Regions from separate parts of the Labrys sp. ALF-8 genome, predicted to be linked through region 2. Evidence: predicted binding sites of a transcription regulator. Region 2 holds the regulator's gene; each other region holds the start of a gene.
The links. Region 2 encodes PhoB, which activates phosphate uptake and scavenging genes when phosphate is short. Its sites were predicted from a motif close to TGTCATNNANCTGTCAT; they were not measured.
Positions count from the first base shown of each region.

Region 1: a site for PhoB is predicted at 1,627-1,643, ahead of AC6H34_RS18755 (glycerophosphodiester phosphodiesterase family protein). Genes of this name have one in related genera too.
Region 3: a site for PhoB is predicted at 1,840-1,856, ahead of AC6H34_RS21655 (alkaline phosphatase D family protein). Genes of this name have one in related genera too.

Region 1 covers NZ_AP048537.1:4,095,285-4,098,564, reverse strand. The annotation lists gene AC6H34_RS18760 (TetR/AcrR family transcriptional regulator) at 1-62, shown strand, start outside; gene AC6H34_RS18755 (glycerophosphodiester phosphodiesterase family protein) at 164-1,531, opposite strand; gene pepN (aminopeptidase N) at 1,744-3,280, shown strand, end outside.
Region 2 covers NZ_AP048537.1:3,209,928-3,213,207, reverse strand. The annotation lists gene phoU (phosphate signaling complex protein PhoU) at 44-763, shown strand; gene phoB (phosphate regulon transcriptional regulator PhoB) at 778-1,479, shown strand; gene AC6H34_RS14790 (MFS transporter) at 1,600-3,156, opposite strand.
Region 3 covers NZ_AP048538.1:387,375-390,654, reverse strand. The annotation lists gene AC6H34_RS21665 (oxidoreductase) at 1-163, shown strand, start outside; gene AC6H34_RS21660 (hypothetical protein) at 195-1,685, opposite strand; gene AC6H34_RS21655 (alkaline phosphatase D family protein) at 1,891-3,280, shown strand, end outside.

The sequences.
Region 1 (3,280 bases), 890 kb from region 2:
GGCGTGCCCGCGATCTGGCAGGGGCGGTGAAGGCGGTGGCGGGCCAGAACGCCTTGGTTTGAATGCGGATGGGCGAGTGCCCACGCCTGCTGTCTTTGCAGGGAGCGGCGCCGTCTCCCCGGCGCCGCCCTGCATGCGATGGGAGCTTGGCCGCCCGCTCTTCTTACCGCCCAAGCTCGCGCAGATAAGCCAGCCGCGCGATATAGCCCGTGTTGCTGAAGTCGGTGAACACGCCGTCCACGCCGAGGCGGAAGAAGGTCAGGTATTCCTGGGTCGGATCACCCTTGTAGCTCGCGGCCAGGTATTTCGGCTCGTTGCGGAAAGTGAAGACGTGCACGAAGAGCCCGGCCTTGTGGGCATCGGCCACGAGGCTGGTCGGCGTATCGATGCTCGCCTTGGTGGTCGAGCCGGCGAATGGCGTGCCGTCGGCGTTCTTTTCCGGCCAGGGTGAAATCTGCAACGGCACGATCTGCGGTTTCCAGGGGCCGATGCCATCGGCGTAGGTCTTGATTTCGGCCAGACCGGCAGGCGTGAGCATCGCATCGAACCAGCGCGGGTCACCGGCCACCGTCCAGTCATAGGGGCGGCTGTCCGTGATCTCGTTGTAAACCGTTGCGCCGGTCTTGAAGTCGACGTCGTAGCCGTCGATCAGTTGCACGACCTTGGTCTTCAGCCCATGCTCGCGCATGTATTTGAGGCTGCCGGGCTCGAAGCTCTGCACGTAGATGGGCGCATCCTTCGAATTGAGGCCGTTCTTCTCGATGATCCTGATCATCGCGTCCTCGAGGGGATGGCTGCCCGGCACGCCGCAGCCATTGGCGATGGCCTGTTCGTCGTTCCAGGTCGGATTCTTGGATTCGGGATAAACCGCGATCGCGCGCCCCGTTTCCCGCGACTTCTCCTTGGCGAGATCGATGATCTCCTGGAAGCTCAGGATCGGAAACTTGCCGTTGAAGATCTTCGGCCTCTCCGCAGCGGCGTCATAGGTCGTACCGGCGATCAGCGTCTTCAGCTCGGCCATGGTGAAATCGGTGATCGACCAATCGTTTGTATGATCCTCACCATCGACAATCAGCGATTTCAACACCGATTTGGGATCATCGGGATTGGTGAGGTCGGACAGGTATTCAGAGGGTCCGCTCGCCGGCGTCTGGGCCCATTTCACCTTGACCATCACGCCGGGCACGGTGCGCTTGCGGGCCGCGACCTCGGGATTGGCACGGGCGATCTCGGCCACATTGGTATTGTCGCTGAGCCAGGGATTGTGGCGGGCGACCAGCACGCAATCCTTGGTGAGGTGGAGATCCTCCTCGAAGGCGTCGGTGCCAACGGCGGAAGCCATCTCGTAGGACGCCTGTGTTTCCTCCGGCATCAGGCCGGGCAGGCCGCGATGGCCGATCACCAGGGGTGGCTTGCCGTCCAGCGTCTGGAAAGGCTTGGCATCCTGCGCGAACGCGTGCCCGGCGAGGCCTGCCACCAGCGCCGTGGCGCCCAGCAGGCCGTGAAGCATTCTGTTTAATCCGGTCGTCATCCTGTGTCTCCGCCGTCTGAAGCCAGATATCTGCAAGGCCCCCGAGCCCGCTCCCCTTTCATGGCGCGGCTCTCTAACGGCGGGATGGCGGATGTCTGACACGGGGATGACGGTCGAGGTGCCGAGGGGTTGCGGTTTGCGCCCCGCCTCCGGCATGATAGAGGCGCCCTCCCGGCGCGAATCCGCGCCTGTTTTACCGGAATGACACTCCCATGTCGGAAACTGCGCTGGAACCCGTTCGCCTCGCCGACTACCGAGTTCCCGCCTTCCTCATCGAGACGGTGCATCTCGACATCAATCTCGACCGGACGCAGACGCGCATCGTCTCGACGCTGGCGGTAAGCCGCAATCCGGCGAGCCAGGATACGGGCCCTCTCAAGTTCGATGGCGATAGCCTCGTCTTCGTGGAAGCCTGGCTCGACGGCGTACCGCTGCAGGCAAAGGCCTACATGGCCCTTCCCCAGTCCTTCACGCTGCACCATGTGCCGAAGGGCAGCTTCACCCTCACCATCGAAACCCGGCTCGACCCCTCCGCCAACACCCAGCTCATGGGGCTCTACCGCTCGAATTCCGCCTATTGCACGCAGTGCGAGGCGGAGGGCTTTCGCCGCATCACCTACTTCCTCGACAGGCCCGACGTGCTTTCGGTCTACACCACCCGCATCGAGGCTTCCTACCAGGAAGCCCCGGCGCTCCTCGCCAACGGCAACAAGATCGAGGAAGGCATGCTCGGCCATGGCCGGCATTTTGCCGTCTGGCATGATCCCTTCCCCAAGCCCTCCTATCTCTTCGCCATGGTCGCGGGCGACCTCGCCGTGGTGCGCGATCACTTCGAGACGGCCTCGGGACGGCGCGTGACCCTCGAGATCTATGTCGAGCACGGCAAGGAAAACCGCTGCACCTATGCCATGGACGCGCTCAAGCGTTCCATGCGCTGGGACGAGCAAGTCTTTGGCCGCGAATATGATCTCGACATCTTCATGATCGTGGCGGTGTCTGACTTCAACATGGGCGCCATGGAGAACAAGGGCCTCAACGTCTTCAACGACAAATATGTGCTGGCGCTTCCCGAAACCGCCACCGACCAAGACTACGCCAATATCGAGGCGATCATCGCCCACGAGTATTTCCATAATTGGACGGGCAACCGCATCACCTGCCGCGACTGGTTCCAGCTCTGCCTCAAGGAAGGCCTCACGGTCTTCCGCGACCAGGAATTCTCGTCGGACCAGCGTTCGCGCCCGGTCAAGCGCATCAACGACGTGAAGACGCTGCGCAGCCAACAGTTCTCAGAGGACGGCGGCCCGCTCGCTCATCCAGTCCGACCGGAAATATACAATGAAATCAATAACTTCTATACTGCTACCGTCTATGAGAAGGGCGCCGAGGTCGTGCGCATGCTCAAGACGCTGATTGGTGACGAAGCCTTTTTCAAGGGCATGGATCTCTATTTCGAGCGGCATGACGGCCAAGCCGTCACCATCGAGGACTTCATAGCCTGCTTCGCCGATGTCAGCGGGCGGGACCTAGGCCAGTTCATGCTCTGGTACCGTCAATCCGGCACACCCGAAGTCAGGGCGGAAGGTGTCTGGGACGAAGCGGCTCGGACCTACGCGCTCACCCTCAGCCAGATCCTGCCGCCGACACCCGGCCAGGCGCACAAGCAGCCGATGCTGTTTCCCATCCGGCTTGGCCTCGTCGGTACGCAGGGGGACTTGTCGGCAAGCCTGGACGGCAGGCCGTTTGACG
Region 2 (3,280 bases):
GGCCGCCGCACAGGCGGCGGCGACAAGGAATTTGGAGAGCGGCATGTCCGATCACATCGTTACCTCCTTCGATCAGGAATTGCGCGAACTGCGCAACATGATCGCCGAAATGGGCGGCCTGGCCGAGAAGAGTGTCGCAGACAGCGTCGAGGCGCTGCTCAAGCGGGACTCTCAGCGCGCCAAGTCGGTCATCGAACTCGACAACACCATCGACCGGCTTCAGCGCCAGGTCGAGGAGAGGGCCATCCTGATCATCGCCAAGCGCCAGCCGCTGGCGCTCGACCTGCGCGAGATCGTCTCGGCCTTGCGCGTGGCCAACGACCTCGAGCGTATCGGTGACCTTGGCAAGAACGTCGCCAAGCGCGTCATCGCCATCCAGGGACACGTGCAGTCCAACCAGCTCTTCGGTGGCTTCGACCACATGGCCGATCTCGTGCTCGAGCAGCTCAAGCAGGTGCTCGATGCCTTTGCCCAGCGCAATGTCGAGGAGGCGCTCGCAGTCTGGAATTCGGACGGCGAGATCGATGCCATGTACACCTCGCTGTTCCGCGAACTCCTGACCTACATGATGGAGGATCCGCGCAACATCGGCTTCTGCACCCACCTGCTCTTCTGCGCCAAGAATATCGAGCGCATCGGAGACCACGCCACCAACATCGCCGAGACGGTGCACTATCTGGTGACCGGGGAGTCGCCCGCCGGCGAACGACCGAAGGCGGATACCAGCACCTCCCTTGTCGACCTCCCCGTGCCGGCTAAGTAACAGAGGGATCGGCCATGCCTCCCAAGGTTCTGATCGTCGAGGACGAAGAAGCCCTCACGCTCCTGCTGCGCTACAACCTCGAAGCCGAAGGCTATGAGGTCGACAGCGTGTCGCGGGGCGACGATGCCGAGATCCGCCTGCGCGAAAGCGTTCCCGATCTCGTGCTGCTGGACTGGATGCTGCCTGGCCTGTCAGGCATCGAGCTTTGCCGCCGCATCCGCATGCGGCCGGAGACCGAGAGGCTGCCGGTGATCATGCTGACGGCGCGTGGAGAGGAGACGGAGCGGGTGCGTGGCCTCGCCACCGGCGCGGACGACTATGTGGTCAAGCCCTTCTCCGTGCCCGAGCTTTCCGCGCGCGTGCGGGCCCTGCTGCGCCGCGCCAAGCCCGAGCATGTCTCCTCCCTGCTCAAGGCCGGCGACATCTCGCTCGACCGCGAGACCAAGCGGGTCCATCGCGGCAATCGCGAAATCCGCCTCGGACCGACGGAATTCCGCCTGCTGGAGTTCCTGATGCAGGCGCCTGGCCGGGTCTTTGCCCGCGAGCAACTGCTCGACAGCGTCTGGGGCCGCGACGTCTATATCGACGAGCGCACCGTGGACGTGCATGTTGGCCGCTTGCGCAAGGCCATGAACCGTACCCGGGAAATCGATCCCATCCGCACCGTTCGCGGTGCCGGCTACTCCTTTGACGAGACCTTCTCCAAGCAGGGCTGAGCCGGCGCGCGCGAATATCGCGATATCTGCCCGGAGACTCTATGCCGAGAAGGGCGCACCCCAGGGGTTGCGCCCTTCTCGTTGCCGTACGGTTTCGGAGGGAGATCTTCCCGGGGACGGTCAGCAAGCCTCTTCCATGGGGCAGCCCAGCGCGGCGGCATGTCGCCGTCGCCCGAAGATCACGAAGCTCGTTGCCGCCAGCGCCCATACCCCCAGCGCGCCATAAAGCATCACCAGACCGAACCCATGCATGAGCGCAGCGTGCACGGCCGCGTCCGTCGGTACGGCAGATGACAGTCCCGGCATGCCCTGCCGGAGCGAGTCGAGATTTCCGGCGGCAATGGTCTCTGCCAGCAGGCGCAGTTGCGTGCCCTCGATCACTCCAGGCAGGGCGTCCGCCAGAGAAGAGGCGACACCCGCCACCAGGATCACGCCCATCAGGGCGATATTGATGGCCAGGGTGATCAGCCTGGCGCTGACATCGATGCCGGACGCCATGCCCGTGCGATGCATGGAAACGGAGCCCGTCGTGGTGTTGGTCACCGGCGTGTTTGTAAGGCCGAGTCCGCTGCCGGCGACAATGCAGCCCGGGAGCATCGTCAGCCAGTTGGCATGATCGAGAGCGGTGCCAAGCATCATCAGGATGAAGCCCAGCCCGATCACGAAAAGCCCCCCTGGAATGACCACGCGGGCCTGGTAGCGCAGCATGAGACGCTCGGCCAGCGGCGGTACGAAGAGGGTCGGCAGCGTATAGGCCAGCAGGGCCGCTCCGGCGGCCACGGTGTCGTATCCCAATCCTGCCTGGAAATAGATCGGCAGGTAGATGATGAAAGGCCAGAAGCTGAAGTTCATGCCGATGGAGCCCATGATCGCGCCGGAGAAGTTCCTGATCCTGAAGACGGAAAAATCGAACATCGGGCGTGCGCTCATCCGCTCGACCAGGATGAAGAGCAGGAAGCTTATCGCTGCCGCAGCCAGGATGAGGAGGGCGGCGAGGCTGGTGAAGCCGAGGTCAGGCCCCTGCGTGATGAAGTAGGCCAGGCCGAACACGGCCACCGACAAGGTGACGATGCCGAGGATGTCGAGCCTCTCGGCCTGGGGATCGCGTGATTCCCGGACGCCCACTAGGGCCAGGGCCAGAGTGAGGACGGTCAGCGGCACATGCACCAGGAACACCCACTGCCAGGTCGCCAATGCTACGATCACCGCGCCGATGATGGGACCGAAGCCCAATCCTATACCCAGTACGATCCCCCACATCGCGAAGGCCATGCTGCGCTCACGTCCGGCCTGAAACTGATGCGAAAGGATGGCCGTGAGGCAGATCAGCATGGCGCCGCCGCCCATTCCCTGCAGGAACCGGCTGGCGATCAAGAGGGGCGCGCTAGGTGCAAGGCCGCAGATCAGCGAGGCGACGCCGAACAGGATGAGGCTGAGGATGAACACCAGCCGCCGGCCATAACGGTCGGCCAGCGTTCCAGTCGCCATCAGCACGGTCGTGCAGGCGATTGTATAGGCATTCATGATCCACTGCATGCCCTTGAAGTCGCCATGCAGCACCTTCTCGAGAACGGGAAGGATCACCGGCACGCTGGAGATCTCCAGGGAAAACATCAGCGCGGCCAGACAGAGCGCGGCAAGCGCGATGCGATTGCGCGGGACGCTGGAGACCGCCATCACCTCTCGCTCCCCATTGAAGGGATGGCCAGCAGCGGCGATGGCCTGGAAATCCCGAACGGGTGACCGACAACCTGTCGGCGCCTCCCGGATCCGATTGCTTGAAAGCGTGACGTCATGAGCA
Region 3 (3,280 bases), on a different replicon from region 2:
AGCCGCGGCGGCCATCGACACCGCGCTTCGCGCCGCCAACACGCCGTTGCGGCTCCAACTCGGCAAGGATGCCATCACCGCCGTGCGCGGACATGCCGAGGCGCTGCTGGCAGACCTCGCGGCCTGGGAGAGCCTGGGTCTCGAAACGCGGATCGTGGATTGATCGATCCGCGATCGGGCGACAGGCCTGCAGCCTAGGGTTTCTTCGCGCCGGGTCCGAAGGACTGGCCGTTCACGGTGACAGTCTTGCTGGCACTGTCGAACCCGATGTCCCAGGTGAGGCGACCATCCGGGCCGGTCTTGGCAAGCCCCTTCAGGAAAGCGATGCCCATCACACCCTGCTGCGCATTCGGCATGGTGGAGGCGGCATTGGTGAAGGCGGTCATCACACCATCGAGGCTGGACGCCGAAACGCTGGCCTTGCCCTGCTGGGATGGCACCAGGCTTGTCTCCCCCTGCCCCTTCAGATCGAAGGCCGGGGCAGTGACGCTCTGCTCGAAGGCAAGATGCGGAGAGGCGCCCAGGAATGAAGCCAGGAATGCAGACTTGAGAGCGTCGGGTTTCACCTCGCCTTTCGGAACGACGAAGGTCTCGATGAGCTGGTTGGCCATGGTATCGAAATCAGCGCCTGTCAGCTTGAGATTGACGACGCCGCTCTTCGGCACCAGGGGCGCGGCCCAGTCGGGCACCATGCCATCCGGCAGTTCGAGCCCGGAGAAGCTCGTATTCATGCCGACTTCGGCGCTCTTAACAGCGCCGGTGCTGACCGTCTGGCTATCGACGGAGGCGACCTTGACGATACCCTTGGGCGTGCCGACGCTGAGGTTGGAATAGGTGATGTCCCCCTTCAGGCCCTGCCAGATCGGCAGGGCAGCCTTCAACTTTGCCTGCGCTTCTGCGCGATAGGCCGAACCGACGGCGAAGTCATGCTCGGCGAAGAACGCCAGTACATCCAGGAGACGAATATTGTGGAAACCGGCAATCGTCGCCTCCTGGTGTATCCGATCAGACCGGATAGCGATGGGCGGCATGGGGTTGCGCGGATCCTTGACGGTTACGGTTTCGACCAGATCGACCGCTTCCCACGTCATCGCCACGTCTACGACGCCATCATCGCCGGGCTTTGCATTGCTCACATAGGTGAGCTTGCCCATGGAGGCATCGACATCCTCGACCGACGAACGCATGGCCACGGTCACGCTTTCGCACGCCATGGCCTGGTTGCCGAAAGGCATGCTCTTGAAATCTAACACGCCACTGCCGCTGCAATTCTTGAGATGTTCGGCGAACTCCAGGGGTTCAGCGCCCTTCGGCGACTTGAAGGTCACGTCGATGGAAGGATGGCCGGCCGTAAAGGCATAACTGCCGTCATCCTTCTGCGTCAGTTGCACCGTGACCGGGCCGAACTGGAATTGAGGTCCATCTGCGGGCAGGCCCAGCTTTGCGCCATCGAGCGCATAGGTGAGATCGTAGTGGTCGCCCTTCGGCGTCACTGTAATCACGCCTCGGTCCACCAGCTTCCGACCGAAATAGCGCGCGAAGCCGTCGGTGATCGCCTTGGCGCCAGCGGGCGTTGCGGTAGCCGCGTGAGCAGGCGCTGCCAGGAAAAGACCTGCCAGGGCGGCGGCCGGCACAAGGCCGCGCCTTGCGCGCCCTACGCGATGACGAATGTTCGAAACAGCCATGAAAAACTCGATCCGCTGCTAAAGATCCCCATTCCTCCTATGCCATGTGTCCAACGGGTCGTGTGTGAAATTTTTGTGCACCTGCCGACCATAGCGGTGGTCGCATCGCCGCCCTGGTGCAATTTATAAAACATCCAACGAGGCGACATGCCGCTGTCATCTGGCTGTCCAACACTCCGCCCGCTTTGAAACGGGGAGAGTCGCGATGCGCATCTTTGAAAAACCCTTGTCCCGACGCCGGTTCCTGACCACCAGCGCCACCACCGGCCTTCTGGGCGCCGCCAGCAGCTTCGCCATACCGGGTCTGTCCCGTGCAGCGGATCGGCCGGTGGTCACCAGCGGCCTGCAGTCAGGCGACGTGCATAGCGGCCGCGCCGTTTTCTGGTCTCGTACCGATCGTCCGGCGAATGCGATCTTCGAGTGGTCGACCACCGAGAGCTTCAAGACGGTGAACCGTCTGCCGGCCGTGGCGACCTCGCCGGAAACCGACTACACCGCCAAGATCCTGGCGGAGGGCCTGCCATCGGACCAGGAGATCTTCTATCGCGTGCGCTTCCAGAACCTCGCCGACATCAACGTCGAGAGCGAGCCGGTGATCGGCCATCTGCGGTCGGCGCCCGCGGGCCTGCGCAACGTCTCCTTCGTGTGGTCGGGCGATACGGTAGGCCAGGGCTGGGGCATCAATCCCGATGCCGGCGGCATGAAGATCTACTCCACCATTCTCAAGCACGATCCGGACTTCTTCATCCATTCCGGCGACAACATCTATGCCGACGGCGTGATCAAGAGCGAGGTCAAGCTGCCTGACGGTACGGTATGGAAGAACATCGTCACGCCGGAAAAATCGAAGGTCGCCGAGACACTCGACGAGTTCCGCGGCCAATACAAATACAACCTCATGGACCAGAATTTCCAGGCGCTCTACCGCGCGGTGCCGGTGGTCACCCAGTGGGACGACCATGAGGTGACGAACAACTGGTCCTCCTCCAAGGACCTGTCGCATGACGATCGCTACAAGGAAAAATCGATCAAACTGATCGCCTCCCGCGCCGCCCAGGCCTTCCACGAGTACATGCCGATCGCCACGACGCTGGCCGAGCCGCGCCGCGTCTATCGCAAGGTCCCCTACGGCCCGTTGCTTGACGTCTTCATGCTCGACATGCGCACCTATCGCGGGCCAAACGGCGACAACCTCCAGACGATCGAAGGCGGCGAGGCGGCCTTCCTCGGCGCAGAACAGCTTGCCTGGCTCAAGCGCGAACTCGCCAATTCCCGGGCAACCTGGAAGGTGATCGCCGCCGACATGCCGCTCTCCCTCGTCGTGTGGAACGATGCCGACAACAAGAAGGGCTTCGAGGCGGTCTCGAACAACAACAACGGCGCCCCGCTCGGCCGCGAACTCGAATTCGCCGATCTCCTGCGTTTCATCAAGGCGGCAGGCGTGAAGAACACGGTGTGGCTAACGGCCGACGTCCACTACACCGCCGCCCACTACTACAATCCGGACAAGGCGGTCTTCCAGGACTTCGATCCCTTCTGGGAATTCGTCTCCGGCCCGCTCAATGCCGGTACCTTCGGACCGAACGATCTCGACA